2 regions of the Bradyrhizobium sp. CB3481 genome follow, and region 1 is predicted to be linked to the other one. Evidence: predicted binding sites of a transcription regulator. Region 1 holds the regulator's gene; the other holds the start of a gene.
What was found. The regulator LexA, encoded in region 1, represses DNA repair genes until DNA is damaged. The targets are predictions, from matches to a motif close to TGTTCNNNNTGTGTTCNG.
Positions count from the first base shown of each region.

Region 2: QA643_RS06225 (ribonuclease T2) is a predicted target of LexA. The motif match lies at 1,238-1,255, and genes of this name have one in related genera.

Region 1 is NZ_CP121647.1:3,952,677-3,956,083, forward strand. Features, by position in the region: gene QA643_RS19175 (ComEC/Rec2 family competence protein) at 1-413, shown strand, start outside; gene QA643_RS19180 (hypothetical protein) at 421-648, opposite strand; gene QA643_RS19185 (hypothetical protein) at 735-1,157, opposite strand; gene lexA (transcriptional repressor LexA) at 1,416-2,117, opposite strand; gene glp (gephyrin-like molybdotransferase Glp) at 2,319-3,407, opposite strand, start outside.
Region 2 is NZ_CP121647.1:1,301,656-1,305,062, reverse strand. Features, by position in the region: gene QA643_RS06240 (DUF3617 family protein) at 1-112, opposite strand, end outside; gene QA643_RS06235 (hypothetical protein) at 217-546, opposite strand; gene QA643_RS06230 (hypothetical protein) at 714-1,175, shown strand; gene QA643_RS06225 (ribonuclease T2) at 1,298-1,978, shown strand; gene rlmJ (23S rRNA (adenine(2030)-N(6))-methyltransferase RlmJ) at 2,217-3,077, shown strand; gene QA643_RS06215 (cold-shock protein) at 3,333-3,407, shown strand, end outside.

The sequences.
Region 1 (3,407 bases):
CGGATGCGCGCACCGTGGCCGATCCCTCGCTCACATCAGGCGTATCATGCGACGATTCCGGCTGCGTCGTGCCATCCGCCGGCGGCGCGCTGGTCGCGCAGGCGTTCCGGCCGGAAGCCTTTGCGGACGATTGCGAGCGCACGGCGCTGATCGTGACGCTGCGGCAGGCGCCAGCCGCCTGCGAGGCTTCCGTCATCGACGGCGGGCGATTGCGGCGCCAGGGCGCGATGGCGCTCCGGCGAAGCCGGGAGGGGCTTGCTGTCGAGGCGGTCAAGCCGCGCGGCATCGATCGGCCCTGGTCGCCAGCCGCAGCCGAGGACGGCGAGGCGGGCGCCGCGGTGCTGGCGCCACGCGTGCCGGCGCGTGCCGTCGATGCGACGCCGGCGGAGGCAGACCTTCAGGCGGAGGAATAGACGACGTTCAGTGCCCGTCGTGCGGAGGGCTTACCGGTATCTCGAACGCGCCGAGGTGAAATTCCTCCGGTGCGTCGGGGTCCGACGGCAGGTTGACCAGTGTGAACGAGGCGTCAGGGAATTGCTGCCAGATCGCGAGATCGTCGGCCGTGACCGTGAGCCAGCCATAGCGGAACATGTAGCGTCCCGGCTCGGTGACGCGTCCGGCTCTTTGCCATGTAACCTTGTTGACCACCGACTGCCCCTCGGCGCCGATTTTCCAGGCAATATAATATCACGTGATCCGCCGATTTGAACCGGCGGATCACGTGCGCGCGGCGTTTAGCCGGTCACGATGGAAGCGGCCGGAGGCGCTTCGACGGCCTTCGGGGCACGCTCGCCGCCGGTCTGGACCACCGGCAATTGCAGCACGGTCGCCCGCTGGCCTTCGCAAAGCTGCGTCACCAGCACGTGACTGCCATCGGGAAATTCGATCGCGTCATGGTGACGGTCGGCCACTTCGGGCTCGATCTGATTGAACTTGCCGACCCGCCACTCGGTGGTTCGCGTCCAGATCCAGCGGTTATCGTATCTGACGTCCTCGGCGAACGCCAGTTCGGTGCCGGGAAGCATGCAGACCGCCACTGCAGGCTCACGCTCTGACGCAAAGCCGCGGGTCGATGTACCGCGGAAGGTCGTGGTAACGAGCGTCTCGCCGACCCGGGCAGGGCGCGTCGCCACGGCGTGCAGGCTATAGTCACACATCGGATGGCTCCCTCGTTAGAGATAGCTGACCCGTGTCTGGAAGGAGGCACAGGCCTCTATCACAGTGGACTTTATCGTAGTGAAATTGGCAGAAGCATTTTCTTGGTTCTGGGCAATTCTGCGACGGGCCTACTGCGACCAAATCACAAGCGCGCTAGCGCGGCTTTTGTTCCTTCACGCAGCAAAAAACCCCGGCCGAAGGCCGGGGCTGGTATTGTCGCCGCGATGTACGCAAACCGACAGATCAATATTGAAAGATCAGTATTTGCGGTACAGCCCGATCAGCTTGCCCTGAATGCGGACCCGGTTGGGCGGCAGGATGCGGACTTCATAGGCGGCGTTGGCCGGCTCGAGCGCTATCGAGGCGCCGCGGCGGCGGAAGCGTTTTAGCGTCGCTTCCTCCTCGTCGATCAGCGCCACCACGATGTCGCCGGTGTCGGCGGTCTCATTGCGCTGGATCAGCGCCATGTCGCCATCGAGAATGCCGGCATCCACCATGGAATCGCCGCGCACTTCGAGCGCGTAATGTTCGCCGGAGCCGAGCATGTCAGGCGGCACGCTGATGGTGTGGCTGCGGGTCTGCAGCGCCTCGATCGGCGTACCGGCGGCGATCCGGCCCATGACGGGTACGGCGACCGGGCGATTGCCGTCGTCCTCGGCGACAGGCGGGGTCGAGGCGCGCTTGCCGAGCGTGCCTTCGATAACGCTCGGCGTGAAGCCACGGCGTCCGTTGCCGGCGGCGGCGAGCTCGGGCAGCTTGATGACTTCGATGGCGCGGGCGCGGTTGGGCAGGCGGCGGATGAAGCCACGCTCCTCCAGCGCCGTAATCAGCCGGTGGATTCCGGATTTCGAGCGTAGGTCGAGCGCATCCTTCATCTCGTCGAAGGAGGGCGGCACGCCGGCCTCTTTCAGCCGTTCATTGATGAAACGCAGAAGTTCGTACTGTTTGCGCGTAAGCATCGCGAGCAATCCCCCGGTTTGGCATCGTCCTTCGGTCTCGAATTTCAGGGCCCAGATCGCGGGAGTCCCCAAACTCCCAACCATAGACACTAGCACTCGAAACAAATCATGAACGGACACTATATGTTCGATATGTGTTCCGCAACCACTTAATTTCAGGTGAACGCATTGCGACAGCGGCCCGAAGCGCCATCTAGGGCGTCACTCCGGCAGGCGTAAGAGCTCGCAACGCGACCCCTTCACGGCAGCCGGCGCGAATGGCGGACGTATCACAAGTGCCCGTGCCGCAGCGAGATTCCCGAGCAGCGAGGAGTCCTGGTGGGTGACCGGCACGGCGGTCAGCGTGCCATCCTCGCGCTCTTCGAGACGGGCGCGGAGATAATCTTCGCGCTGGTCGTTGGCGGCAAGGTCGCGGCCCAAAACGGCGCTTTCCCTGACGTGATGGACGTGGTCGCGGCCCGATAATGCGCGAATCAGCGGCACCAGGAACAGGAAGCCGCAGACATAGGAGGAGACGGGATTGCCGGGCAGGCCGATCACCCGCATTGCGCCGAGCCTGCCATGCATCATCGGCTTGCCCGGCCGCATCGCGATCCGCCAAAAAGCCATCGTCGTCCCTTCGGCCTCGAGCGATCGCTTGACGAGGTCGTGGTCGCCGACCGAGGCGCCGCCCATGGTGATCAGGACGTCCGCTCCTGCCTCGCTAGCGCGGCGGATGCCTGCCGTGGTGGCCTCGACGGTGTCGGCGGCGACCCCGAGATCGATGACCTCGGCGCCCTCGTCCTCGGCCAGCGCCCGCAACGCATAACCGTTGGAATAGACGATCTGGCCGGGTCCGGGCGTCGTACCCGGCATCACCAGTTCGTCGCCGGTGGCGAGCATCGCGATTTTCGGTCGGCGGTGCACGGCGACTTGCGGATAGTTCATGCCGGCGGCGAGCGACAGGTCGCGGTCGGTGAGGCGGCGCCCACGCTTCAGCAGCACGTCACCCTCGCGGAAATCGACGCCGGCAGCGCGGATATGCCGCCCCGGGGCGGCGGCTTCGGTGATGGTGATATGATCGCCGTCGACCGCCGTGTCTTCCTGGATGATGACGGCGTCGGCCCCGTCAGGGATCACGCCGCCGGTGAATATCCGCACCGCTTCGCCTTGGCCGACCTTCCGTTCGAACGGGCGGCCGGCAGCGACCTCGCCGATCACTTTCAGCCGGGCGGAGAGATCGGCGGCGTCAGCGGCGCGCACCGCATAGCCGTCCATCGCCGACATCGCCTCAGGCGGCTGGGTCCGCCG
Region 2 (3,407 bases), 2.7 Mb from region 1:
TCATCTCCCACAGGCCGGCTTTGCGTACCGGCAGCTCCACCGCACCGGCGCCCATTGGCGCTAGGGCAAGCAAAATAGCGGCCGAACCAGCCGCAACAAGGAATCGTCTCATGCGTGTATTCCCCTGAAGTCTTCAACGCTATCGTGCGCGCGAAAGTGAACACACGCTTTGCGTGGCGAAAACATGTCCGGCCGGGGAAAGCTGGCGGGCCGAGCTCAGTAGAGCGTGCGCAGCGGCCGCTCGGCGGCGCCATAGGGCACCCAGCGGCAAGCAAAGGAAACGTAGCCGCCGTAATTGGGCTGCACGCCGAGGAATTTCACCACCTTGCCGTAGCGGGCGCAGTGGTCGACGGCGAGCTGGCGGGCATCGGCCTGCGTCGCGAGCGAATAGGCGATGATGCCGCCGGTGTCGTTGCCCTTCATCGGCGGCACCGTGTCGATATCGATCCACTGCGCCTGCGCCGGCGCGCTGGCCAGCATTCCGCCCAAGACTCCGCCCAAGACCCCACCCATGGCAATCAGGCTCGCGGCCAGAATTCTTCGCATCGCAGACTCCATTTCGCTCGAAGCCCACCATAGTGTGCGCCGATGGCCGTGAAAAGAATGGGTTGGAGCACGGGGCGGACTTGGCCGTCAGGTGTTGCCTCGCTGCACTTGACCTTGTCAGGCCTTCGCGGCACCGTCCCGTGCGTTGGCTTTAGCGACGGATTCCCATGCGCAACCTGTTCACATCCTTGCGAGCTCTCGGCCCGATCACGGCGGCGCTTGCCCTCTTTGTTTCCAGCCATGCTGCACAGGCCGCCAATCCGCTGCAGCTGAATTTCGGCCTGTTCGGGCCGGACTATGAGGGCCGGGTCGCCGAATGCGAGCGGGCGCTGCCGACCATCGCGACGCAATTTCGCGAGAAGGAAGGCAAGTTCTGGAATTCGGCGCTTGTCATCACCGGCTTCGGCCGGATCCATGAGACCGCATTCCGGCCCTGGCAGTCCGACAACGTTCCGCGCCGTTATTGCAGCGGCGACGTGATGCTGAGCGACGGCAAGATGCGCACCGTGCACTACTCGATCATCGAGGACGGCGGCTTTGCCGGCTATGGCCAGGGTGTCGAATGGTGCGTGACCGGTCTCGACCGCAACTGGGCCTACGGCCCCGGCTGCCGCGCCGCCCGACCCTGATTGCTGGTTCGCCACCTTTGAACGGCTCCGCTTGCGGAGCGAGCGGACGAATTCCCAAATTTTGTTCTTGAAATGTTCCGGTTCCCTGCTAGGCTCCCGGTAGTCGAGTAGAGGGGCGCCCGATGCACCGATCCGGTATCATTTCACGATTTCTGATTTCATTGGCGCTCGTCGTCGTCTCGGTCGGGATGGCGGCCGCCCAGGATAGCCGGCAGAACACGCCGGGTGAGTTCGATTTTTACGTCCTGGCTCTTTCCTGGTCGCCCTCGTTCTGTGAGGCGGCGGCCGAGCGCGGCAATAGCGGGCGCTCGCAGGTCCAGTGCAGCCGCCCGTATTCCTTCGTGGTCCATGGCCTCTGGCCGCAATATGAGCGCGGCTTTCCGGAATATTGCCAGCGGCCCGCGCCGCGGCTCGACCGCAACATCATGACCTCGATGCTGGACCTGATGCCGGCACCCGGCCTGATCTTCAACGAGTGGGACAAGCACGGCACCTGTTCAGGCCTTGGCGCACGCGGGTACTTCGAAAACATCCGCAAAGCGCGCGCGGCGGTGAAGATCCCCGAGGAATTCCTGCAACTATCCGAAGAGAAGACCATCGCCCCCGGCGATCTCGAGGCCGCCTTCATCAAGATCAACCCGGGCCTTAGCCCTGCGGCGATTTCGGTGACCTGCTCGAGCCGGCGCCTCAGCGAGGTGCGGATCTGCCTGAGCAAGGACATGCAATTCCACACCTGCGAGGAAATCGACCGCCGCGCCTGCCGGCGTGACGAGGTCGTGATGCCGCCGGTGCGAGGCGGTTAGTTATCCCTTTCGCCATGCCGGCGCATGGCGGCTTCTTTGCGCAGACAACTCGTCTGCGTTCCCGGCCATTCACGCCTTTATCGTCATCTGCAAGACACGTGGATGGCCGGGATCTACCTCTGCGAAGCGCGTTCCAGCTTCATCGGTGCCACGATCGCGTTTGCGTTGACAGAGAGGACAAGGCTGCCGGCGACGGGTAGAAGACGGGTTAAGTTTTTTCCGATTGGTCGCCACTGCCATGAACTACCGACACGCCTTTCACGCCGGCGGCTTTGCCGATGTCATCAAGCACATCGTGCTGGTGCGCATGCTGACCTATCTGCAGGAAAAGCCGGCCGCATTTCGCGTCATCGATACCCATGCCGGCGCCGGGCGCTACGATCTCACGGGTGAAGAGGCGCGCCGCGGCGGCGAATGGCTGACCGGCATCGCCCGGATGATGCAGGCGCGGTTTTCGGACAGCGTGCTGCCGCTGGTCGGCCCCTATCTCGATATCGTCAGGGCCTTCAACACACCGGGCAAGCTCGAGGCCTATCCCGGCTCGCCCCTGATTGCTCGGGCGCTGCTGCGGCCGCAGGACCGCCTTACCGCCTGCGAAATCGAGCCGGGCGCCCGCAAGCAACTGATCGATGCGCTGCGCCGCGACAGTCAGGCGCGGGTGGTCGATCTCGACGGCTGGACGGCATTGCCGGCTTTCGTGCCGCCCAACGAACGGCGCGGGCTGGTGCTGATCGATCCCGCGTTCGAACAAAAAGACGAATTCGAACGGCTGGCCGGCACATTCGCCGAGGCCTATGCGAAATGGCCGACCGGCAGCTACCTGATCTGGTATCCGGTGAAGAGCCGGCGCATCACCGACACCTTGGCGCACGCCGTCGCGGGCGCCGCCGCGGCGAGCCGGCCGGCTGGAAAATGCCTGCGGCTCGAATTCAGCGTCGCGCCCCAAGAGGCCGGCGGCCCCCTCGCCTCCACCGGCCTCCTGATCGTCAATCCGCCGTGGACACTCGCGGGTGAATTGAAGACAATTCTACCCGAACTCGAAAAACCGCTCGGCCAGGGCGGCGCCGGCCGCTTCAGGCTGGAGGTACCCAAGCCCTGACGAGGCGGTGAATATTGCGAATCGCCGTAGGCAACTGGAACAAAACCGTATTATGCTCAGGCCATTGGGACTGGCTTTACGTTCCGCTTCCGCGAATGGTTGCGGCGGAGTGATCAAGGCCGAATAAAAAATCCAGGCTGGTCGGCGGCATGAGCCCGATCGGCCGAGGTGGCCAAGCTTCCGGCAGCGAATGTCCGGTCAGCCGCTACGCGGGTTGCGCGGAGCGGCGGAGCAATACGGGGGAGGAGTTTCCCGATGGCCATGACTGGAACAGTCAAGTTCTTCAACGGAGAACGCGGCTACGGCTTCATCAAGCCCGATGATGGCGGC